3 regions of the Diaphorobacter sp. JS3051 genome follow, and region 2 is predicted to be linked to each of the others. Evidence: predicted binding sites of a transcription regulator. Region 2 holds the regulator's gene; each other region holds the start of a gene.

Region 1 (7,860 bases), 1.9 Mb from region 2:
GGCCCTTGTGAAGCTGTACGACGAACAGGGCGTCGTGGCGCAGGACGACCTGCGCGCCCGCGTGCGCCGCGCGGCCGCCGGCCCCAACACCGGCAGCCCCGCCGAGCCGCCGCCCGCGTCCGGTCCCGTGGGGCTGGCCTCGCAGGCATTGCAGCAGTCGCGCGCCGCGCTGGGGCGGCCCACGGAATTTGCCCCCACGCGCCAGGCGGCGTCGGCCTTCATGCCTCCGCCCCCCGGCATGCGCGGGCAGCCGGCGATGGCCGGCATGGGCAGCCCGCTGGTGCGCGCGCGCCAGCGCGCCCAGGGCGTGATGGTGCAGCTGCGGCGCTTGCTCACGCAGCCCACCACGGGCTACGACATGGTCAAGGCACCCCCCGCGTCCGCGGCGCTGGCCCATGCGCTGGCGGCGCACCGCGTCTCGGCCGACAGCTACTACAGCGACGTGGCCACGCTGGTTGAGGACTACAGCCCACAGGCCGTGGTCCGCGTGGCGAGCGCCGTGCGCGAGCGGTCCGTGGAGTTCAAGAAGAAGGCCAGTACCGCCAGCGAGAAGGCCATCATCGAGGTGGTGGCGCTGATGTTCCAGAGCATCCTGAGCGAAGACCGCATCCCGCCCTCGGTGCGCGTGTGGTTTGCACGCCTGCAGGTGCCGGTGCTGCGCGTGGCGCTGGCCGAGCCCGAGTTCTTCAGCAACCTCACGCACCCCGCGCGCCAGCTCATCGACCGCATGGGCGCCTGCGTGCTGGGCTTTGACGCCAGCTCCATCAACGGCAGCGCGCTGGAGGCCGAGATCCGCCGCATCGTGCAGGTGATCGAGCAGTACCCCGAGACCGGCCAGCGCGTGTTCCAGCTGGTGCATGACGAGTTCGAGAAATTCCTCGCCAAATTCCTCACCGAGAAGCAGGGTACCTCGCGTATCGTCAGCGTGGCCCAGCAGGTGGAGCAGCGCGAGACGCTGGCGATCCAGTACACCATCGAGCTGCGCGCGATGCTCAAGGACATGCCGGTGCGCGAGGAGATCCGCGAGTTCCTGTTCAAGACCTGGGCCGAGGTGCTGGCGATGTCGGCCGTGCGCGACGGGGCCCAGCATGCCAGTACCGCGGCCTTCAAGCGCGCCGCGGCCGACCTGGTGTGGGCGGCGGGCGCCAAGCCCAACCGCGCCGACCGTGCGCTGGTCATCCAGAACCTGCCGGCGCTGCTGCAGAGCCTGCGCCAGGGGCTGGCGCTGATCGGCGTGGCGGGGCCCGAGCAGGACGCACAGATCAAGGGAATCACCGACACGCTGGCCGACGCTTTCCTCTCCAAGACGGCCTCGATCCCGCAGGCGCACATCGATGCCATGGCCAAACGCCTGGCGAACCTGGAGGACTACATCGGCGAGAGGCGCTGGGCGACATGCCGCTGAGTGCGGACAACATCGAGATGCTGCTGGGCATCGACGCCTCGTCCATCCACGTCATCGCCGACAACGGTGCGCCTGTGCAGGACGACATGGTGGCCTGGGCGCAGCAGCTGCCGCTGGGCACCTGGTTCACGCTGGACCACAACGGCGCGTCCACCCAGGTGCAATACGCCTGGCACAGCCAGCGCAAGCAACTGCACCTGTTTGCCACGCGCGATGGCGGCAGCTACCTCATCCAGCTGCGCCGGCTGGGGGCTTACCTGCAGGCAGGTCTGCTGGTAGCGCAGGAGGAGGAGAGCCTCACGCTGCGCGCCACGCGCGATGCGCTCACCAAGCTGGACGCCAACCCGGAGCGCCTGCTGGGTTGAGCGGTCGCGCAGCGGCCCAACGCGCACAACGGGGGCCGGCTGCGCACAGCCGCGCCGCGGGCCTCAAGCCTCTGGCATGTCCGTGGCGGCGCTGAAGCCATCGCGCGTATTGCGCGGCCTGGCATTGCACGACGGCGCGGCGTTGCGGGGTGCGACCGGTGGCGGACTGCGCGTCGACAGCTGCTATGGATGAAATAGCTTTGACGCTGGACAGAAGCGCGCCAAGCCCCGTTCTATTCCCATTCATCACCACCCCGCACCACGCGGCGCACCACGTCGGCGGCGAAGCCACGCGTGGCCAGAAAGCGCATCTGGCGCGCACGCTCCTGCGGCGTGTCGGCGGGCTGGTCGCCAAAGCGCTGGCGCCACACGGCCCGGGCGCGCTGCAGTTCGGTGCCCGCCAGCTGGGCGGCGGTGCTGCGCACCAAATCCTCGTCCAGCCCCTTGCGCCGCAGCTCCTGCAGCACGCGCTGGGTGCCGAAGCGCTCCGCGCGGCGGTGCACCACGGACTCGGCCACGCGCTCTGCATTGATGAAGTCGCGCGCCTGCAGCTCGTCCAGCAGCGCCGGCAGATCGTCGCCCTCCTGCACGTGGCGCGCGAGCTTGGCCTGCAGTTCGCTGCGCGAATGCTCGCGCTGGGCAAGCAGGCGCAGCGCACGGCCCTTGAGGGAGAGGGCGGTGAATCCCATGAATGCTATTGAAAAAAGAGCTTCCAGCGCTTGATGGTCAAGCGCTGGAAGCAGATTTCGTTCAAAAACCCCGGTGCGCGGTTACGCTTCGATCTCGCCCGTCTTGTCGGCCTTCTTGCCGCGCGCAGGCTTGTCTTCGGGCAGGTCGGCCGCCGGGCTCGCGTGGCCCGTGGGCAGCAGTGCGATGCCCAGGCTTTCGCGCACCTTGTTCTCGATCTCCACGGCCAGGCCGGGGTTCTCGCGCAGGAACTCGCGGGCGTTGTCGCGGCCCTGGCCGATCTTTTCGCCGTTGTAGGCATACCAGGCGCCACTCTTTTCCAGGATGCGCGCGTTCACGCCCATGTCGATGATCTCGCCCTCGCGCGAGATGCCCTCGCCGAACAGGATGTCGAATTCGGCCGTCTTGAACGGGGGCGAGACCTTGTTCTTCACCACCTTCACCTTGGTCTCGTTGCCGATCGCCTCGTCGCCCTTCTTGATGGTGCCGGTACGGCGGATGTCCAGGCGCACCGAGGCGTAGAACTTCAGCGCGTTGCCGCCGGTGGTGGTCTCGGGGCTGCCGAACATCACGCCGATCTTCATGCGGATCTGGTTGATGAAGATGACCATGCAGTTGGTCTTCTTGATGGTGGCGGTGAGCTTGCGCAGCGCCTGGCTCATCAGGCGTGCCTGCAGGCCGGGCAGGGCGTCGCCCATCTCGCCCTCGATTTCGGCCTTGGGCGTGAGGGCGGCGACCGAGTCCACCACGATCAGGTCCACGGCACCCGAGCGCACCAGGCTGTCCACGATTTCCAGCGCCTGCTCGCCCGTGTCCGGCTGGCTGATGAGCAGGTCGGTGAGCTGAACGCCGAGCTTGCTGGCGTACTGCACATCCAGCGCATGCTCGGCATCCACGAAAGCGCACTGGCCGCCTTGCTTCTGCATCTCGGCGATGACCTGCAGCGTGAGCGTGGTCTTGCCCGAGCTTTCCGGCCCGTAGATCTCGATCACGCGGCCGCGCGGCAGGCCGCCCACGCCCAGGGCGATGTCCAGACCCAGCGAGCCGGTGGAGACCACCTGGATGTCCTCAATGGCCTCGCCCTCGCCCAGGCGCATGATGGTGCCCTTGCCGAACTGCTTTTCGATCTGCGCGAGGGCGGCTTGCAGGGCCTTGGCCTTTTCGCTGTTGACGGCGGTTGCGTTGCCTTTGACGGTGGCGTCCATGAAATGCTCCTTCGGGTCGGGGTCACGGTGAAATCGTGTGCCTGCCTGGAAACTGTTTCCAATGACAGGCTGGATGCTTGAACAGTAGTTTATGGGCGGTTGATGCGTTATCCAATCAATTTTTGGTCAGTTTGGCTGACAATGTGCGGATGACCGCTCCCCCCAGCCTCGACGACCGCTGGCGCCAGACCCACCTGGGCCGCCTGCTGGGCCATGCCATGCGGCGCTTCGATGCGCGCGTGCTGCAGCTCATGGCGCGCGACGTGCAGGTGCCGCTGGCGCTGTCCAACCTCGCGGCGCGCGACCAGGTGAGCGCCGCGCACATCCACATCACGCGGCATCTGTCGCTGCAGGGGGACCGCCTCACCGACCTGGCCGAGCGCGCGGGCATGGCCAAGCAGTCCATGGCCGCGCTGGTGGAGCAGTGCGCGGCCTGGGGTCTGGTCACGCGCGAGCCCGATCCGCGCGATGCGCGTGCGCGCCTGGTGCGTTTCACGCCCACGGGACTGGCGTGGCTGCAGGCGTTTCGCGCGGCGGTGGCGCAGGCCGAGGGCGAGTTCCGCGCCGAGGTGGGGCAGGACGTGGCCACGGTGGTTGCGCTGGGTCTGGAGGCCTATGCCGGCGGCGAGGGCACGGCGGCCTAAAATTCAGGCAGAGCGCAGGCCGGCGCACGACAACCAGGAGAGACACCCCATGCGCATCCTCATCGCCGAAGACGACCAGGTGCTTGCCGACGGGCTGCTGCGCACGCTGCGCGGCTCGGGCGCCGTGGTGGACCATGTGGCCAGCGGCACCGAGGTCGATACCGCGCTCCTGACCAACAACGAGTTCGACCTGCTGATCCTCGACTTGGGCCTGCCCAAGATGCACGGCCTGGAGGTGCTCAAGCGCCTGCGCGGGCGCGGCTCGGCGCTGCCGGTGCTGATCCTCACGGCGGCCGACAGCGTGGACGAGCGCGTGAAGGGCCTGGACCTGGGCGCCGACGACTACATGGCCAAGCCGTTCGCGCTGTCGGAGCTGGAGGCGCGCGTGCGTGCGCTCACGCGCCGCGGCATGGGCGGCACCAGCAGCGCCATCCGCCACGGGCCCCTGGTGTACGACCAGGCGGGCCGCGTGGCCACCATCGACGGCAAGATGGTGGAGCTGTCCGCGCGCGAGCTGGGCCTGCTGGAGGTGCTGCTGCAGCGCGCCGGCCGCCTGGTGAGCAAGGAGCAGCTGGTGGAGCGCCTGTGCGAGTGGGGCGAGGAGGTGAGCAACAACGCCATCGAGGTCTACATCCACCGCCTGCGCAAGAAGATCGAGCGCGGGCCGATCCGCATCGCCACCGTGCGCGGACTGGGCTACTGCCTGGAAAAGATCCCCGGCTGACAGCACCCGTGGATGCTCTGTTATTGATAGCTGCTTGCGCTTGATGCATAAGCGCTATCGGCCAAAAACGCCCACCACCTTGAAAATCTTCCAGCGCGAGCAGCGCTCCCTCTTCGGCGAAATCCTGGACTGGATGCTCACGCCGCTGCTGCTGCTGTGGCCGGTGAGCCTGGCGCTGACCTGGCTGGTGGCCCAGGGCCTGGCCAACAAGCCCTTCGACCGCGCGCTGGAGTACAACGCCCATGCGTTGGCGCAGCTCGTCACGGTGCACGACGGCAAGGTGCTGTTCAACCTGCCCCAGCCCGCCAGCGAGATCCTGCGTGCCGACGAGTCCGACATCGTCTATTACCAGGTGCTCTCGCCCACGGGCGACTACCTCTCGGGCGAGCGCGACCTGCCGCGCCCGCCGCCCGAGGAGCAGGCGTTCTCCGGCGAGGTGCGGCTGCGCGATGCCGAGCTGCGCGGCATCGACATCCGCGTGGCCTACATCTGGGTGCGCGTGCCGCTGCCCGATGCGCCCGCCGCGCTGGTGCAGGTGGCCGAGACACGCGCCAAGCGCAGCGTGCTGGCCACCGAGATCATCAAGGGCGTGATGCTGCCGCAGTTCGTCATCCTGCCGCTGGCGGTGCTGCTGGTCTGGCTGGCGCTGGCGCGCGGCATCAAGCCGCTGCACCAGCTGGAGGAGCGCATCCGCGCGCGCAAGCCCGACGACCTCTCGCCGCTGGACCACAAGGCCGTGCCGATGGAAGTGGCGCCGCTGGTGGATTCGGTGAACGACCTGCTGCGGCGCCTGTCGGAATCCATGGCCACGCAAAAGCGCTTCCTGGCCGACGCCGCGCACCAGCTCAAGACCCCCCTGGCCGGGCTGCGCATGCAGGCCGACCTGGCGCAGCGCGAGGGCACCAGCACCGAGGAGCTCAAGCAGTCGCTCAAGCAGATCGGGCGTTCGTCCATCCGCGCCACGCACACCGTCAACCAGTTGCTGGCGCTGGCGCGGGCCGAGGGCGGCAGCGCCGTGGTGCAGCGCCAGCCGCTGGACCTGGCGCGGCTGGTGATCGAGGTGGTGCGCGACAGCGTGCCGCGCGCCATGGACAAGCACATCGACCTGGGCTACGACGGCGTCGAGCCCGGCACCAATGGCGTGTGGATGGACGGCAACCCCACGCTGCTGAAGGAACTGGTGCGCAACCTGGTGGACAACGCCATCAACTACACCCCATCCAGCGCGCAGCAGCCCGGCGTGATCACCGCGCGCGTGCTGCCCGACCCGTTCAGCCATGTGCTGCTGCTTCAGGTGGAGGACTCGGGCCCCGGCGTGCCCGAGGCTGAGCGCGAACTGGTCTTCCAGCCCTTCTACCGCGCGCTGGGGACGGACGCCGACGGCTCCGGCCTGGGCCTGCCCATCGTGCGCGAGATCGCGCGCCAGCACGGCGCCGAGGTGGAGCTGGAGGACGTGCGCCCCGGCGCGGCCATGCCCGGCGCGCGCTTCAGCGTGCGTTTCGCGGCACGCGAATCGGGGCCATAGCGCTGCCGCTGTCCGATGCTATCGATCAAATAGCTGCTCGCGCTTGATGGGCAACCGCTGGAGGGCATTTTGAGGTGGATTCAAGCAGCCGGTGCGGCCGTGCCCGCCGCGGGGTCCGCCAGCGCCAGCAGCCAGTCGCGAAAGCGCACCAGCGTGGCCAGCTGCGCACGCGACTCGGGGTAGCACAGCCAGTAGCCCAGGTCGCTCGTGTAGCCGCCGCCGGGCAGCGGCTCGGTGACGGTGCCGGCGGCAATCTCGTCCCGCACCAGGCAGCGCGGCACCAGGGCCAGGCCCATGCCCACCGACACCGCGCGGATGATGGTCTGGAACTGGTCGAACTGCGGGCCGGCCAGCGGGTCCAGGCCGTTCACGCCATGCGCCTCGGCCCAGTGCTGCCAGGCGCCGGGCACGCTCACGTGGCGCAGCAGCGTGTGGCGTGCCACGTCCTGCGGGCTGTGCAGGGGCGGCGCGCCGGCCAGCCCGGCGCGCGGGCCGATCAGGGCCACGTCGTTGCCCGTCAGGTAGTGCGCGCGTGCGCCCGGCCAATGTCCGTCGCCGAACAGGATGGAGCAATCCAGCTCGGGGTCGGCAAAGTCGTAGCCGTGCACGTAGGGCACGAAGTGCAGCGTGATCTGCGGGTGCTGCGCACGCAGCTGCGGCAGGCGCGGAATCAGCCACTTGGCGGCCAGCGTGGGCAGCACCGACAGGTGCAGCGCGCCGCCCTCGTCGCCGCTGGTGATCAGCTCCAGCGTGGCCGCCTCCAAGCGGGCGAGCAGGGCGCTCACGGCCTTTTCGTAGCGCTCCCCGGCGGGCGTGAGCGACAGGCGCTTGCGGCTGCGCTCGAACAGCGCAACGCCCACCCAGCGCTCCAGCTCCTGCACCTGCTTGCTCACCGCGCTCTGGGTGAGGTGCAGTGCCTCGGCCGCGCGCGAGATGCCCCCGAAGCGGGCCACGGTACAGAACGCCCGCAGCAGGTGCAGCGGCGGGTGAAGGCGGCGCAGGATCATGGGGTTTGCCGATCAAAACATTCCACAATGGAATGATAACAGGCACAGCTATTGCTTTTCCGTCCGCACCCCTTCGTTTATCTTTCGTGCACCATCAAAGGAGTGAGTCCATGCAACGTCGCAAACTGATTGCCGCGCTGGCGGTTACCTCTGTAGTTTCTGGAATGACCTTCGCCCAGGACAACAGCCGTCCCCTGCGCATCGTCGTGCCCTTCCCGCCGGGCGGCGCCACCGACATTGCCGGGCGCTCGCTGCAGGAACCCCTGCAGCGCCTGCTGGGCCAGCCGGTGGTGATCGA
Region 2 (7,860 bases):
CGTGGCGGCCCACCGAAGGGATGATCTGCACGAACTGGAAGTCGCCCAGCGCCGTCATGGGCGCTGCCTCAGGAAAGCGCCGCAGGTAGGCGGCGCGCGCGCTGGCGGCTGCCTCGGGCGCAAGCAGCACGGCTTGCCCTTGGATGGCAACGCGCTCCAGCGCATGCACGGGCTGGGCCGCGTCCTCGGGCGCCGTGATCAGGAGAGAAACCGCGGGCGATTGCCGCAGGTTGCGGGTATGGGCGGCGAGGGCGCTGACATGCAATACCAGCACCTGGGCCGTGGAGTCGATGGCATACGGAACGAACGACACCGCCGGCGTTGTGAATGGAACCGTTTCCGCGCCGGGCAGGGTTTGCAGCGTTGCCAGCGCGGCCGTGCGCCGGCCCCACAGCAGTTGCCGCAGCAAGCGGTCCAGGCGGGACTCGTGGGTCATGGCGTGCTTGGGGGCGGGCAGTTGCAAGTGCCGTGCATTGTAGAAACGGGCCTGCGATGAACGCGCTGCGGCCGCGACGCCTTCGAAAAGTGTCAGAAGCGGTCGCAGCAGTGCCCCGCGGTCAGCGCAGGGCCAGGCGCTCCAGTTCCGCGCACACATCGGCCATGCGGCCGGAAATCACGAGCTTGCAGGCGTCGTCGGTGTCATGGCGCAGGATCACGCGCAGGGGGAGCGAACGGGTGGAGATCGCAGGCCGCAGACCTGTGTGCTGCGTGGCCGCATCCGCGGCAGGCATGGCAAAGGCGCGGTGGCGGGCCGGATTTTCTTGCGCCATGCCCGCCACGGCGGGGCTATCGGGAGGGCCGGCGTTGGGCGTCGCTCCCTGGAGTGCATCGGCGCGTCTGTGCGTGGTGCAGGCAGAGGGTGCCGCGCCGCGCGACATATGGCGTGCGGCCAGTCCCCATCGGCGCAGGCGGCGCAAGGGGCGGGAAAGGGAGGCAAAGGCAAAGAGGGCAAATCCCATGTGAAGACTCCGGCATGCCAGGGCATGAAGGTGGAACACAGGCAGGATTGCCAAGGACGTCAAGCGCGCATCCGCAGGGTTGGCATGCCGCAGCCACGGGGCATGCCCGGGCTACCGCCTGCCAGACGCCCGCCACCTGCGGCGGCGCTGCATTCAACGGACTACATGAGCATGGTGTTGCGTATCAGGCCCACGGCCAGCCCTTCGATCTCGAAAGGTTCGCCCGGCTCGACGCGGATCACCGGGTAGTCGGGGTTCTCGGGCAGCAGTTCGATGGCGCTGCCTGTGCGGCGCAGGCGCTTGACCGTGACGTCATCGCCCAGGCGCGCCACGATGATTTGCCCGTTGCGCGCCTCGCGCGTTGCCTGTACGGCGAGCAGGTCGCCGTCCATGATGCCCGCGTCGCGCATGGACATGCCGCGCACCTTGAGCAGGTAGTCGGGCTTGTGCGCAAACAGGCTGCCTTCCACCGTATAGGTCTGGTCCACATGCTCCTGGGCGAGAATGGGCGAGCCGGCCGCCACGCGGCCCACCAGCGGCAGCGTGAGCTGCGACAGGCCGGGTATCGGCAGGTTGAACTGGGCGCCGCGCGCCGCATTGATGTTGCGCACGGTTTCGCCGCGCAGGCGGATGCCGCGCGAGGTGCCGCTGACCAGTTCGATCACGCCCTTGCGGGCCAGCGCCTGCAGGTGCTCCTCGGCCGCGTTGGCGGACTTGAAACCCAGCTCTGCCGCGATCTCGGCGCGGGTGGGCGGGGCGCCGGTGCGCGCGATGGCGGTCTGGATCAGGTCCAGGATCTGCTGCTGGCGGGCGGTGAGCTTGGGACTGTCGAGCATGGTGCGATCCAATGCGGTCGGTGGTTGAGTGGGTTACTGTTTTTTAATCCAGTATCTGTATTTTTGAACAGTTTTTGGAGGGATGCAAGTGGCAGCTGCAAGAAAAATCGTCGTTATGGGCACCGGCGGCACGATTGCGGGCTCTTCCGCGGTGCAAGGTGCGAACGTGGGCTACACGGCCGGGCAGATCGGCGTGGAGCAATTGCTGGCCGCGGTGCCCGGGCTGGTGCAGGCCGCGGGCGGCGCGCTGGTGGCCGAACAGGTGGTGCAACTGGACAGCAAGGACATGGGCTTTGACGTGTGGGCGCGCCTGGCCGGTCGTTGCGCCGCACACCTGGCCGACCCGGCCGTGGCCGGCGTCGTCATCACCCACGGCACGGATACGCTGGAGGAAACCGCCTGGCTGCTGCACAACCTGCTCGATACCACCGCCAAGCCGGTGGTACTGACCTGTGCCATGCGTCCGGCCACGGCGCTCGCGCCGGACGGGCCGCAGAACCTGCTGGATGCCGTCACGCTGGCGGCCGATCCCTCAGCGCGGGGGGTTCTGATGGCGGCCGCTGGCGTGGTGCACGGGGCACGCGAGGTGAGCAAGGTGCACCCGCTGCGGCTGGACGCGTTCGACTCCGGCGATGCTGGGCCTCTGGGCTGGATGGAAGCGGGGCGCGTGCGCTGGGCCCGCGGCCTTGCGCCGCAGGTGGAACAGCCCGCGCATGGCGCGCTGGTGCCGATCCTGCCAGATGCCGCCTGGCCACGCGTGGAAATCGTCCTCAGCCACGCCGGCGCGGATGGCGCGTTGGTGGACTGGCTGGTGGAGAAGGGCGTGCGCGGCATCGTGGTGGCCGCCACCGGCAATGGCACGCTGCACCATGCGCTGGAGGCCGCGCTCGCGCGTGCCGTGGCGGCCGGGGTGCAGGTGCGCGTGGCTTCGCGCTGCCCGCAGGGGCGGATGATGGACCTGACGGGCACGCCTTGGCGCGATGCGGATGGGCTGAGCCCTGTGAAGGCACGCGTGAGCTTGCTGCTGGAACTGATGCAGTCCGCTAATTCATAAGCACCGTCATGGGCCGAGGCGTTTGCCTGGGCACACAGCACAACGCCCCGCGTTGCGAGGCGTTGGCGGGCGCCGGCGGCGGGTTCGTCAGCTTGACAGTGCCGTCAGGGCGCGCTGGGTGATTTCCTCCACGCTGCCGGTGCCTTGAATGGCACGGTACTTGGGCGCGTTGGCGGGATCGGTCTTGGCCCAGCTGGAGTAATAGTCCACCAGCGGGCGGGTCTGGTCGCTGTAGACCTGCAGGCGCTTCTTGACGGTTTCTTCCTTGTCGTCCTCGCGCTGCACCAGGGGCTCGCCCGTCACGTCGTCCTTGCCTTCGACCTTGGGCGGGTTGAACTTCACGTGGTAGGTGCGGCCCGAAGCGGGGTGGGAGCGGCGGCCGCTCATGCGTTCGATGATGGCCTCGAACGGCACGTCGATCTCCAGCACATAGTCGAGCTTCACGCCCGCGGCCTTCATGGCGTCTGCCTGGGGGATGGTGCGTGGGAAGCCGTCGAACAGGAAACCCTGGGCGCAGTCGGGCTCGGCGATGCGCTCCTTCACCAGGTTGATGATCAGGTCGTCGCTGACGAGCTGGCCCGCATCCATGACGGCCTTGGCTTGCAGGCCCAGGGGCGTGCCGGCCTTGACGGCGGCGCGCAGCATGTCGCCGGTGGAGATCTGGGGGATGCCGAATTTCTGGCAGATGAACGCGGCCTGCGTACCCTTTCCGGCGCCGGGAGCGCCGAGCAGAATCAGTCTCATGGATGTCCTCTAGTGTTTTGAAATCAGCGGGCACGCTTGCCGTCGGCGCGCCAGCGCGGGACAGGTGCTCTTGTTGCGAACAAGGATAGCACGCGGGCCATGCGCCAAGCTGACGGCCGCGCTAGCCGCCCAGGAGGGTGCGCACGCGCTCCAGGTCGGCTGGCGTGTCCACGCCCGCACCGGGTGCGCTGCCGGTCACGTGCACGGCGATGCGGTGGCCGTGCCAGAGGGCGCGCAGCTGCTCCAGCGCTTCCAGTTGCTCGGTCGGCGCCGCTGGCAGCTGTGGAAACCGGCGCAGAAAGCCTGCCCGGTAGCTGTAGATGCCGATGTGCCGCAGCGGTGCGAAACCCACGGGCACCCCCGGTTGGCCCGGCTGCCACCAGAGGCTGCCCGGCCCGTGGTCGCGTGCGTGGGGGATGGGGGCGCGGCTGAAGTAGTGCGCGAGGCCCTGCGCGTCCAGCACCACCTTCACCACGTTGGGGTTCGCAAAGTCCTCCGCGCTGTCGATGGCGTGCGCGGCGGTGCCCATGCTGGCATCGCCGCGCGCATGCAGCAGTGCGGCCACGGCGTCGATCAGCCGTGGGTCGATGAGGGGCTCATCACCCTGTACGTTCACCACAATGTCTTCGCCCGCCAGGCCCAGCAGCTCGCAGGCCTCGGCCAGGCGATCGCTGCCGCTGGCGTGGTCGGCGCGCGTCAGCAGAGCCTGCACCCCGTGCGCCTGGCAGGCCTGGACGATGCGCGCGTCGTCCGCCGCGACCACGCAGCGCTGGGCGCCGCTCTGGCTGGCGCGGCGGGCCACATGCACCACCATGGGCAGCCCGGCGATATCGGCCAGGGGCTTGTTGGGCAGGCGGGTGGAGGCCAGGCGCGCCGGTATCAGCACCGTGAACGGTGCGGCGCGTCTCACTGTTCCAGCTCCTCGTCGCTCAAGGGGCGGGCCTCGTTTTCCAGCAGCACGGGAATGCCGTCGCGCACGGGATAGGCCAGCCGCGCGCTGCGCGAGATGAGTTCCTGGCGTTCGCGGTCGTAGGTCAGCGGGCCCTTGGTGACGGGGCAGACCAGCAGTTCAAGCAGTTTGGGATCCATGGTGTTCCTCAATGGCCGGACGATGATAGCGACGCCAGGCGGGCGTCGAGCGCGTCGAAGAAGGCCGGCGGGATCCGCAGGGCCAGCGGCACGGCCAGCGCGTCCGGGTGCGCGGGCCAGAGCTTGACGGCGTCTTTTTCGGTACAAATCAGCCGTAAGCGCTTATCCGGCGGGCGCTTCCAGCTAGAAAAATCATAGTGATCGGGCAGTGCTTCCTCGCTCTCGGGCTGAATGCCCCTGGCGTGCAGCATCGCAAAAAAGTCGTGCGGCCGCGCGATCGCCGCGAGTGCGTGCGAGGGTTCGCCCTGCAATTGCTCCAGCGGCAGGTGCTGCCCGCTGGCATTCACGGCATGGGCGGCGAGTTCACGTGACAGCGCGAATTGCGGCGCGCCCCCACCGGGCGGGGAGCCGGCGTGGAGCACCAGGTCCACCGCGCGCGGCCAGGGCTCGCGCAGCGGGCCGGCGGGCAGCAGCCAGCCGTTGCCGGCGCCTTCGTCGTTGAAGACGCAGACTTCCAGGTCGCGCGCCAGGGCCAGGTGCTGCAGGCCGTCGTCGCAAATCAGGATGTTGGTGGCGGGGTGGGCGGCCAGCAGCGCGCGCCCGGCCTGGGCACGCCTGCGCGCCACGAAGACCGGGGCGCCGCTGGCGCGGGCGATGAGCAGCGGCTCGTCGCCCACCTCGGCCGCGCTGCTGGCGGGCAGCACTTCGTGGCAGTCTGCGGTGGCGCGGCCGTATCCCCGCGAGATGACGCCCGGCCGCCAGCCGCGGGCCTGCAGGTGGCGCACCACGGCCAGGGTCACGGGCGTTTTGCCGGCGCCGCCGGCGATCACGTTGCCGACCACGATGACGGGCACGGGCAGTCGCTCGCTGCGCAGCAGACCCGTGCGATAGAGCGCGCGGCGCAGCGCCGTGAGCACGCCGTACAGCAGCGACAGCGGCCACAGCGCCAGGGCCAGCGCGCCACGGTGCTGCCAGGCGCCGCGCAGCCGCTCGACCAGGGGGGACGGGCGGCCGGGCGCGGCCATCGGCGCAGGCTTACTTGCCGGCCGTGGCCGACGACTGGGTGGCAAAGGTGATCTGCGACAGGCCCACGCGGCGCGCGGCCTCCATCACCGTGACCACGGACTGGTGGGGGGCCGATGCGTCGGCGCTGATGATGACCACGCTGTTCGGCCCCGCAGTGGCGGCATCGGCCAGCGCACGCGCCACCTGGTCGACCTGCCGGCCCTCCAGCGTGGTCTTGTTGATGGCGTAGCGTCCGTCGGCGGCCACGGCCACGATGACTTCCTTGGGGTGGTCGCGCAACTGCTGAGCGTCCGCTACGGGCAGGGTGAGCTGCAGCTCGGTGAACTTGCTGTAGGTGGTGGTCAGCATCAGGAAGATGAGGATCACCAACAGCACGTCGATGAAGGGGATCAGGTTGATCTCCGGCTCTTCCTTTTGGCGGGGGCGAAAGTTCATGGCGAAACGTGCCTCTGTGCGCTGGCGCCGCTCACTTGCGCAGGCGGTTGATGTGCCGCACGAATTGTTCGGACGCCAGTTCCAGCGTCAACAGGTAGGCGTCCACGCGGCTGCGGAAGTAGCGCCAGAAGATCAGCGCCGGGATGGCCACGATCAGGCCGAAGGCGGTGTTGTACAGCGCAATGGAGATGCCGTGCGCCAATTGCGCGGGGTTGCCGCCGCCCGTCGCGCCCACGGCGCCCGTGCCGGCCTGGGAGCCGAAGATCTCGATCATGCCGATCACCGTGCCCAGCAGGCCCAGCAGCGGTGCGGCCGAGGCGATGGTGGCCAGGGCGTTGAGGTACTTCTCCAGCCGGTGGGCGACGGCGCGGCCGGCGCCCTCCATGGCGGCGCGCACGTCGGCCTCGGTGCTCTGGGGGTTGCTGTTGAGCGTGCGCAGGCCGCTGGCCAGCACTTCGCCCAGGGCCGAGTTCTGCGCCAGCTGGTTCACCACATCGGGCGAGGGAATGGACTTGGAGGAGACCGAGATAGCCTCGTCCAGCAGCTTCGGGGGGGCCACACGGGCGGTCTTCAGTGCGACGAAGCGCTCAAAAACCAGCGCCAGCGCCAGGATGGAACAGGCAATCAGGGGCCAGATCGGCCAGCCCGCGGCTTGTATGATCGACAGCAATTCTCACTCCGCTCACGTAAAAAGCAGCGGGGATTATGGCGCAGCTTCCAACCCGGCCTTTGGGCGCATCGTCTGCTTAACGCCACCCCTGTTCGGAGCACAGGGCCGGGGCACGTAGAGTCGCCCGGGAGACTCACATTTTCTGTGGATAACTTTGTGGGAAACCACGTGCATACCCGTCGCGAAGCGGCGCCGTTACGTGGTTTGCTTAGTTTGATGAAAAACTGCGCATCAAAAAAACCTTTGAAATCAATGGGTTGCACGTACTCTTGTGGTATGGGGCCGGGTTGGCGCATGGCCTTCCGCCGTGGCGCCGGATGCCCGGATCTGTGGACTAGTGCACCGGCCCGGTGCGCGTACAAGCGTGGAGCGGCCTGTGTTTGAGCGTGCAGATACAGGCGTGGCGCCGCGAATCTGGGAGGTTGGCGCGTTATGCCGCGCCATTGCTGATGCGCTGGAGGCGCGGTTCAATCCTGTCGCGGTGCGCGGGGAGATCACGGGCTTCTCGCGCGCGTCCAGCGGGCACTGCTACTTCACGCTGAAGGATGGAAATGGTCAGATCCGCTGCGCCATGTTCCGCCGTGCGGCAGGCGTGCTGGATTTCACCCCGCGCGACGGCGAACTGGTCGAAGTGCGCGGCCGGCTGGGCGTGTACGAGGCACGCGGCGACCTGCAGCTCATCGTCGACAGCCTGCAGCGCGCGGGGCAGGGGGCGCTGTTCGAGCAGTTCATGCGCCTCAAGGCGCAACTGGAGGCCGAGGGCCTGTTCGACGCGGCGCGCAAGCGCGCGCTGCCGGCCATGCCGCGCGGCATCGGCGTGGTCACGTCGCCGGGCGCTGCAGCACTGCATGACGTGGTGACGGCACTGCGCCGGCGCGTGCCGCACATTCCCGTGGTGCTGGTGCCGGCCCTGGTGCAGGGGGCGCAGGCGCCGGCATCGATTGCCGAAGCGCTATCAAAAATGTATCTGCTTGCGCAGGAGGGGCGGGCGCTGGGCGGTGATTTGGCTATGAATGCCGGGGCGCCGCCAGCCATCGATGTGATCCT
Region 3 (7,860 bases), 1.7 Mb from region 2:
CGAAGCGCACACTGCGCGTGTAGGCCGCCGCGCCGGCCAGTTGGTCCTTGGGCTCCAGGTCGATGAGCATCAGCCCGCGGCCGCCCTTTTCCATGAGCTTGAGTTCGGCGATCTCAAACGTGAGCACTCGCCCACCCACGGATGCGCAGCACACATGGGTGGCGGGCGCCAGCGGCTGGCTGCCGCTGGTGAACGCCGCATGCGAGGGGCGGCACAGGCGTTCGCCCTCACCCAGGTTCACAAAGGCCTTGCCGCCACGGTTGCGTGCGGTCATGTGCTCCACGGTGGACAGGAAACCATAGCCGCCCGAGCCCGCAAGCAGCAGCGCTGCGTTGGCCGGTCCGGCGAAGTAGTGCACCGGCTGCGTGCCGGCCTCCAGCTCGATCAGCGTGGTGATGGGCTGGCCGTCGCCACGCCCGCCCGGCAGGCTGGACACGGCCACCGAGTACACCCGCCCGTTGCTGCCGAAGACGATGAGCGTGTCCACCGTGCGGCACTCAAAGGTGCCGTACAGGCCGTCGCCCGACTTGAAGGCGAAGCTGCCCGCCTCGTGCCCGTGGCCCTGGCGCGCACGCACCCAGCCCTTTTCGGACACCACCACGGTGACGGGTTCGTCCAGCACCTTGACCTCGGCCACGGCCTTCTTTTCGGCCTGGATCAGCGTGCGGCGCGCGTCGCCGAACAGCTTGGCGTCTGCCTCGATCTCCTTGGCCATCAGGCGGCGCAGCGAGGCGGGGTTGGCGAGGATGTCCTCCAGCTTGCCCTGCTCTTCGCGCAGCTCTTTCAGCTCCTGCTCGATCTTGATGGCTTCCAGCCGCGCCAGTTGGCGCAGGCGGATTTCCAGAATGTCCTCGGCCTGGCGGTCCGACAGGTGAAAGCGCGCGATCAGCGCCGCCTTCGGCTCGTCGGCCTGGCGGATGATGGCGATCACCTCGTCGATGTTCAGCAGCACCAGCTGCCGCCCCTCCAGGATGTGGATGCGGTCCAGCACCTTGTCCAGCCGGTGCTGGCTGCGCCGCGTGATGGTGGTCTGGCGGAAGTCGATCCACTCCTGCAGCATCTCGCGCAGCGACTTCTGCACGGGCCTGCCGTCCAGCCCCACCATGGTCAGGTTGATGGGCGCGGAAGTCTCCAGGCTGGTGTGCGCCAGCAGCGCGGTGATGAGGTCCTGCTGCGGCACCTTGCCGGTCTTGGGTTCGATGACCAGGCGCACCGGCGCGTCCTTGCTGGACTCGTCGCGCACGCCGTCCAGCAGCGCCAGCAAGGCAGCCTTGAGCTGCGTCTGCTCCTGCGTGAGCGCCTTCTTGCCGGTCTTGACCTTGGGGTTGGTGAGTTCCTCGATCTCCTCCAGCACCTTCTGCGCGGAGACGCCGGGCGGCAGCTCGGTCACCACCATCTGCCACTGGCCGCGCGCCAGGTCCTCGATCTTCCAGCGCGCGCGCACCTTGAGGCTGCCGCGGCCCGTGCGGTAGGCGTCCTGGATGTCCGCATCGCTGCTGATGATCTGGCCGCCGCCCGGGTAGTCAGGGCCGGGGACCAGCGCGAACAGTTCCTCGTCGCTCAACTGCGGCTTCTTGACCAGGGCCACGCAGGCGTCGGCCACCTCGCGCAGGTTGTGGCTGGGGATCTCGGTGGCCAGGCCCACGGCGATGCCGCTGGCGCCGTTGAGCAGCGCGAATGGCAACCGCGCGGGCAGCTGGCGCGGCTCCTGCGTGCTGCCGTCGTAGTTGGGCACGAAATCCACCGTGCCCATGTCGATCTCGTCCAGCAGCAGGCCGGCGATGCGGGTCAGGCGCGCCTCGGTGTAGCGCATGGCCGCCGCGCCGTCGCCATCGCGGCTGCCGAAGTTGCCCTGGCCGTCGATCAGCGGGTAACGCTGGTTGAAGTCCTGGGCCAGGCGCACCAGTGCGTCGTAGGCCGACTGGTCGCCGTGCGGGTGAAAGCGGCCCAGGACGTCGCCCACCACGCGGGCGCTTTTGACAGGCTTGGCCGCCACGTTGCGGTTTGGCCCGCTGTAGCCCAGACCCATGCGGTCCATGGCGTAGAGGATGCGCCGCTGCACGGGCTTGAGGCCGTCGCACACGTCGGGCAGCGCGCGGCCCTTGACGACCGAGAGGGCGTATTCCAGATAGGCGCGCTGGGCATAGCCGGCCAGTTCCAGGCTGTCGCCGTGGTCGGCGGGCGCGGAGAAGTCGAGAGTGGGTTGGTCGCTCATTCAGTGAAGACAGACTCGGTCGATGACTGCCGGGCCAGGCGCGTGGGCGCAGGCGTGGACATGCGCTGCGTGTCGCCGCGCTCACCGGCATCGGATAGGGAATGGGGCGTGGCGGGCAGTTCCATGCGCACGCGCCCCGGGTTCGCGCGCTGATTGCGCGTCGGTAGCGGCGGCTTGAGCAGCGCATACAGGCCCATCACGCTCTGCACGTAGTTGCGCGTCTCGCGGTAGGCGGGAACGCGGTTGCCGGCGCGCTGCACGGCACCCTCGCCCGCGTTGTAGGCTGCCAGCGCCAAGTCCAGGCGGCCCTCGAAGAGATCCATGAGGTAGCGCAGGTAGCGCGTGCCCGCGGCCACGTTGGTGGCGGGGTCCACCAGCTTTTGCTCCACCGAGCGCCTGGCGTCGCCGCTCACGCCGAAGCGGCTGGCGGTGGCGGGCATGAGCTGCATCAGCCCCACGGCGCCGCGCGGCGAGACCGCACGGGTGTTGAAACCCGACTCGGTGGCGATCACCGCCTGCAGCAGCGCGTAGTCCACGCCATGGCGCGCCGACGCCGAGCGCAGGTGCTGGCGCACGAGCTTGTAGTCGTGCGACACCTCGAAGAAGGCCAGCAGCCGCGCCCCCGAGGGACTGGCCGGCCCGGTGGAGACATCGGCCGCACCCTGACGTCCGGTGTTGGAGCCGTCGCGCTCGGAGTCGAAGTCGTTGCCGCGAAAGAACAGCGCGTAACGCTCGTCCAGCTGCTGCGCGGCGAAGTGCGTCACGCCGCGCTCGTCCACGAAGGCCCACAGGTCCGCATGCGCGGATTGCTGCAAAAAAAGGAGCGCGCAGCACATGCCAGCCGTGCGCAAAAGCCCCAAAAGGCTGTTACGCATACGGTATCCCAGGCGCGCAATCATGGCGAGGATGCCTTCGTCAGATGTCCACATCCACCAGGTCGCCGTGCAGCTCCATGAGCTCGCGGCGCGCGGCGGCCTCGCCCTTGCCCATGAGCTTGGTGATCAGGCCCTCGGTGGCGGAGAAGTCGAATGTGCCCAACTGCACCGGCAGCAGGCGACGCGTGTCCGGGTTGAGCGTGGTCTCCCACAGCTGCTCGGCGTTCATTTCGCCCAGGCCCTTGAAGCGGCTGATCTGGCACTTCTCGCGCGGCACGCCATCCTTGGCGCACTTGTCGAGGATGCTTTCCAGCTCGGATTCATCCAGCGCATACACCTTGGCCGCTGGCTTCTTGCCGCGCGCCGGCACGTCCACGCGAAACAGCGGTGGCCGGGCGACAAAGATATGGCCGGCCTCGATGAGCTTGGGGAAGTGGCGGAAGAACAGCGTGAGCAGCAGCACCTGGATGTGCGAGCCGTCCACGTCCGCGTCGGAGAGGATGCAGATCTTGCCGTAGCGCAGGCCGGACAGGTCGGGGGTGTCGCTCGGGCCGTGCGGGTCCACGCCGATGGCTACCGAGATGTCATGCACCTCGGTGTTGGCAAACAGGCGGTCGCGGTCGACCTCCCAGGTGTTGAGCACCTTGCCGCGCAGCGGCAGGATGGCCTGGCTTTCCTTGTCGCGGCCCATCTTGGCGCTGCCGCCGGCCGAGTCGCCCTCGACCAGGAAGACCTCGTTGTAGGCCAGGTCACGGCTTTCGCAGTCGGTGAGCTTGCCGGGCAGCACGGCCACGCCCGAGCCCTTGCGCTTTTCGACCTTCTGGCCGGCCTTTTGCCGTGTCTGCGCGGCCTTGATGGCCAGTTCGGCCAGCTTCTTGCCGTATTCCACGTGCTGGTTCAGCCACAGCTCCAGCGCCGGGCGCACGAAGCTGGACACCAGCCGCACGGCGTCGCGCGAGTTCAGCCGCTCCTTGATCTGCCCCTGGAACTGCGGGTCCAGCACCTTGGCCGCCAGCACATAGCTGGCGCGCGCAAACACGTCCTCGGGCAGTAGCTTCACGCCCTTGGGCAGGAGCGAGTGCAGCTCGATGAAGCTCTTGACCGCGTTGAACAGGCCGTCACGCAGGCCGCTTTCATGGGTGCCGCCGGCGCTGGTGGGGATCAGGTTCACGTAGCTCTCGCGCACCGGCTGGCCTTCCTCGGTGAAGGCCACACACCATGCGGCGCCCTCGCCCTCGGCAAAGCTCTCGTTGTGGCGGTCGGCGAAGCCCTCGCCCTCGAACAGCGGGATCACCGGGTCAGCGCTCAGCGTCTGCGCCAGGTAGTCGCGCAGGCCGCCCTTGTACTGCCAGGTCTGGGTGTCGCGCGTCTTTTCATTGACCAGCTGCACCGTAACGCCGGGCATGAGCACCGCCTTGCTGCGCAGCAAGTGCGTCAGCTCGCCCATCGGAAGGTTGCTGGACTCAAAGTACTTGGCGTCGGGCCAGACGCGCACGGTGGTGCCCTGCTTGCGCTCGCCCGCCTGCAGCGGGCGCGCCGCCAGCGGCTCGGTCACATCGCCGCCCGCAAACACCAGGCGCGCCACCTGGCCCTCGCGGTGGGTGGCCACCTCCAGCCGGGTGGCCAGGGCGTTGGTGACGCTTACGCCCACACCATGCAGGCCGCCCGAGAAGCTGTAGGCCCCGCCCTTGCCCTTGTCGAACTTGCCGCCCGCGTGCAGGCGGGTGAACACCAGTTCCACCACCGGTGCGTTCTCCTCGGGATGCAGGCCGAACGGAATGCCTCGGCCGTCGTCCTCCACGCTCACCGAGCCGTCGGTGTGCAAGGTCACCTTGATCTTCTTGCCAAAGCCCGCCAGTGCCTCGTCGGCCGCGTTGTCCAGCACCTCCTGGATGATGTGCAGGGGGTTGTCGGTGCGGGTGTACATGCCCGGCCGCTGCTTGACGGGCTCCAGTCCCTTGAGGACGCGGATCGAGCCTTCGGAGTAGTCGCTGGCGGAGGTGGATGCGGGTTTGACTGCCATGGCGGCGGATTGTAGTGCTGGATATAAAACCAGGATGGTGACGCTTTCTTGCCCCGCCAGCGTGCTGCACAGGGGGGCGCCAAGCAGGCGACACGGGTTTTCGCTACATTCGCCGGATGCACGACGCAACCCGAAAACTGTCCATGGCCCAGGTGCTGATCTGCGGCGCCGCCATCGTCACTCTGTCCATGGGCATCCGGCACGGCTTCGGCCTGTGGCTGCAGCCCATCACCCAGGACATGGGCTGGACACGCCAGACCTTTGCCCTGGCCATGGCCATTCAGAACCTGTCCTGGGGTCTGTTCGGCATCTTTGGCGGCATGCTGGCCGACCGCCTGGGCGCCTTCCGCGTGCTGATCGGCGGCGCAGCGCTCTACGCCATGGGCCTGGCCGGCATGGCGCTGTCTCCCACGCCGCTGCTGTTTTCGCTGACCACGGGCGTGCTGATCGGCGCTGCACAGGCGGGCACCACCTACGCCATCATCTACGGGGTGCTGGGCCGGCAGATCCCGGCCGACAAGCGCTCCTGGGCCATGGGCGTGGCCGCTGCGGCGGGCTCGTTCGGCCAGTTCCTCATGGTGCCGCTGGAGGGGCAACTGATCCTGCGCCTGGGCTGGCAAGAGGCCCTGCTGGTGCTCTCGGCCATGGTGATCCTGATCGTTCCGCTGGCCTTCGGCCTGCGCGAGCCGGGCTTTCATGGCAGCGCCCCCGTCAAACGTACCCAGTCCGTGGGCGAGGCCTTTGCCGAGGCGCTGCGCTACCGCAGCTTCCTGCTGCTCACCGCCGGCTACTTCGTGTGCGGCTTCCAGGTGGTGTTCATCGGTGTGCACATGCCCAGCTATCTGCGCGACCAGGGCCTCACGCCCCAGGTGGCCAGCTATGCGCTGGCGCTGATCGGGCTGTTCAACGTGTTCGGCACCTATATCGCGGGCTCGCTGGGCCAACGGATCCCGAAGCGCCACATCCTGGCGTTCATCTATTTCGCCCGCGCCGTGGCCATCACCATCTTCCTGCTGGTGCCGCTGTCGCCGTTGTCGGTCTACGTGTTCTCGGCCGTGATCGGCGCACTGTGGCTGTCCACGGTGCCCCCCACCAATGCCACCGTTGCGCAGATCTTCGGGGTGCAGCACCTGTCCATGCTCAGCGGCTTCGTGTTCTTCAGCCACCAGATCGGCAGCTTCCTGGGCGTGTGGCTGGGCGGCTATCTGTATGACCGCACGGGCAGCTACGACATCGTGTGGTACCTGGCGATTGTGTTGGGCATCCTCGCGGGCTTGGTGAACCTGCCCGTACGCGAGGGCGCCATCGTGCGCGCCACCCCTCAGGCGGCCTGACCATGCGCACCCTGTACAAGCGGTCGATCGTCGCAGTTGCGCTGCTCGCGGTGCTGCTGGGGGTGTTCGCGCTGTACCTGCAGCCCGACTTCATGCTGACGCTGGCGGACCAGATCTGGGCCTGCTTCTGACGATGGCCCCGCACGGCACCGCCCATGCGCCGCTGCCCGCGGCCTCGGAATGGATACAGCGCTGGTCCCACCTGGTGCCTGCGGGCGGCAGTGTGCTGGACGTGGCTTGCGGTCACGGCCGTCACATGCGCTGGTTCTATGAAAGAAAACACCCGGTAACGGGCATAGATAAAGCGCCAGAAGCTATTGAAAGCATAGCACCATGGGGCGCGACGATCGTTGCGGATATCGAGGCTGGCCCCTGGCCCCTGCCCGGGCAGCGCTTTGCCGGCGTGGTGGTCACCAATTACCTGTGGCGTCCTTTGCTGCCCACCATCGTGGACAGCGTGGCGCCCGGTGGCGTGCTGCTCTATGAGACCTTCGCCGTGGGCAACGAAACTGTCGGCCGGCCCGCGCGGGCCGAATTCCTGCTGAGGCCGGGCGAACTGCTGCAGGCCTGCCGGGCCCTGCGCATCGTGGCTTATGAGGAAGGCTTCCTCGACGCGCCCGCGCGCTTCGTGCAGCGCATCGCCGCCGTGCGGCCTGCGCCGTCCATGGACGGGCCGCTGCGCGCGCCGCTGCGCACGCCGCTGCAGGGCCCCGTCTAGTTAGAATGTGTTTTTACCGTTTTTGAACGCGGACATGACTTCTCCCAGCGCCCCCCTGACCGGCAGCATCGTCGCCCTCGTCACGCCCATGCATGACGACGGCAGTGTGGACTACCCCGCGCTGCGCAAACTCATCGACTGGCACATCGCAGAAGGCACCGACTGCATCGGCGTGGTGGGCACGACCGGCGAATCGCCCACGGTGAACGTGGAGGAGCACTGCGAAATCATTCGCGTGTCCGTGGAACAGGCCGCCAAGCGCGTGCCCATCATGGCGGGCTGCGGCGCCAATTCCACGGCCGAGGCCATCGAGCTGGCCAGGTTCGCCAAGAAGGTCGGCGCCGACAGCCAGTTGCAGGTCGTGCCCTATTACAACAAGCCCACGCAGGAAGGCCAGTACCGCCACTTCAAGGCGATCGCCGAGGCCGTGGGCGACCTGCCGATGGTGCTGTACAACGTGCCCGGCCGGTCGGTGGCGGACATGCAGCACGAAACGGTGTTGCGCCTCACGCAGGTGCCCGGCATCGTGGGCATCAAGGAAGCCACAGGCAACATCGAACGCGCGCAATGGCTCATCCGCGACGTGCCCAAGGGCTTCGCCGTGTATTCCGGCGATGACCCCACGGCCGTGGCGCTCATGCTGTGCGGCGGCCAGGGCAACATCAGCGTGACGGCCAACGTGGCGCCCCGCCTGA

What was found. Region 2 encodes LexA, which represses DNA repair genes until DNA is damaged. Its sites were predicted from a motif close to ACTGTATNNNNATACAGT; they were not measured.
Region 1: the regulator LexA is predicted to act here: its motif matches at 3,731-3,748, upstream of recA (recombinase RecA).
Region 3: the regulator LexA is predicted to act here: its motif matches at 5,130-5,147, upstream of I3K84_RS17575 (DNA topoisomerase IV subunit B).

Annotation. Positions count from the first base shown of each region.
Region 1 covers NZ_CP065406.1:2,959,695-2,967,554, forward strand. Annotated here, with positions in the region: partial or broken gene I3K84_RS14110 (DUF1631 family protein) at 1-1,770, shown strand, start outside; gene recX (recombination regulator RecX) at 2,004-2,459, opposite strand; gene recA (recombinase RecA) at 2,541-3,662, opposite strand; gene I3K84_RS14125 (MarR family winged helix-turn-helix transcriptional regulator) at 3,812-4,306, shown strand; gene I3K84_RS14130 (response regulator transcription factor) at 4,356-5,030, shown strand; gene I3K84_RS14135 (sensor histidine kinase) at 5,110-6,555, shown strand; gene I3K84_RS14140 (LysR substrate-binding domain-containing protein) at 6,636-7,562, opposite strand; gene I3K84_RS14145 (tripartite tricarboxylate transporter substrate binding protein) at 7,673-7,860, shown strand, end outside.
Region 2 covers NZ_CP065406.1:1,072,279-1,080,138, reverse strand. Annotated here, with positions in the region: gene I3K84_RS05120 (pyridoxamine 5'-phosphate oxidase family protein) at 1-436, opposite strand, end outside; gene I3K84_RS05115 (hypothetical protein) at 558-959, opposite strand; gene lexA (transcriptional repressor LexA) at 1,121-1,795, opposite strand; gene I3K84_RS05105 (asparaginase) at 1,878-2,849, shown strand; gene adk (adenylate kinase) at 2,937-3,593, opposite strand; gene kdsB (3-deoxy-manno-octulosonate cytidylyltransferase) at 3,715-4,503, opposite strand; gene I3K84_RS05090 (Trm112 family protein) at 4,500-4,682, opposite strand; gene lpxK (tetraacyldisaccharide 4'-kinase) at 4,691-5,707, opposite strand; gene I3K84_RS05080 (biopolymer transporter ExbD) at 5,718-6,143, opposite strand; gene I3K84_RS05075 (MotA/TolQ/ExbB proton channel family protein) at 6,175-6,813, opposite strand; gene xseA (exodeoxyribonuclease VII large subunit) at 7,190-7,860, shown strand, end outside.
Region 3 covers NZ_CP065406.1:3,677,133-3,684,992, reverse strand. Annotated here, with positions in the region: gene parC (DNA topoisomerase IV subunit A) at 1-2,215, opposite strand, end outside; gene I3K84_RS17580 (lytic transglycosylase domain-containing protein) at 2,212-3,090, opposite strand; gene I3K84_RS17575 (DNA topoisomerase IV subunit B) at 3,131-5,113, opposite strand; gene I3K84_RS17570 (MFS transporter) at 5,230-6,447, shown strand; gene I3K84_RS22465 (hypothetical protein) at 6,450-6,578, shown strand; gene I3K84_RS17565 (bifunctional 2-polyprenyl-6-hydroxyphenol methylase/3-demethylubiquinol 3-O-methyltransferase UbiG) at 6,581-7,165, shown strand; gene dapA (4-hydroxy-tetrahydrodipicolinate synthase) at 7,200-7,860, shown strand, end outside.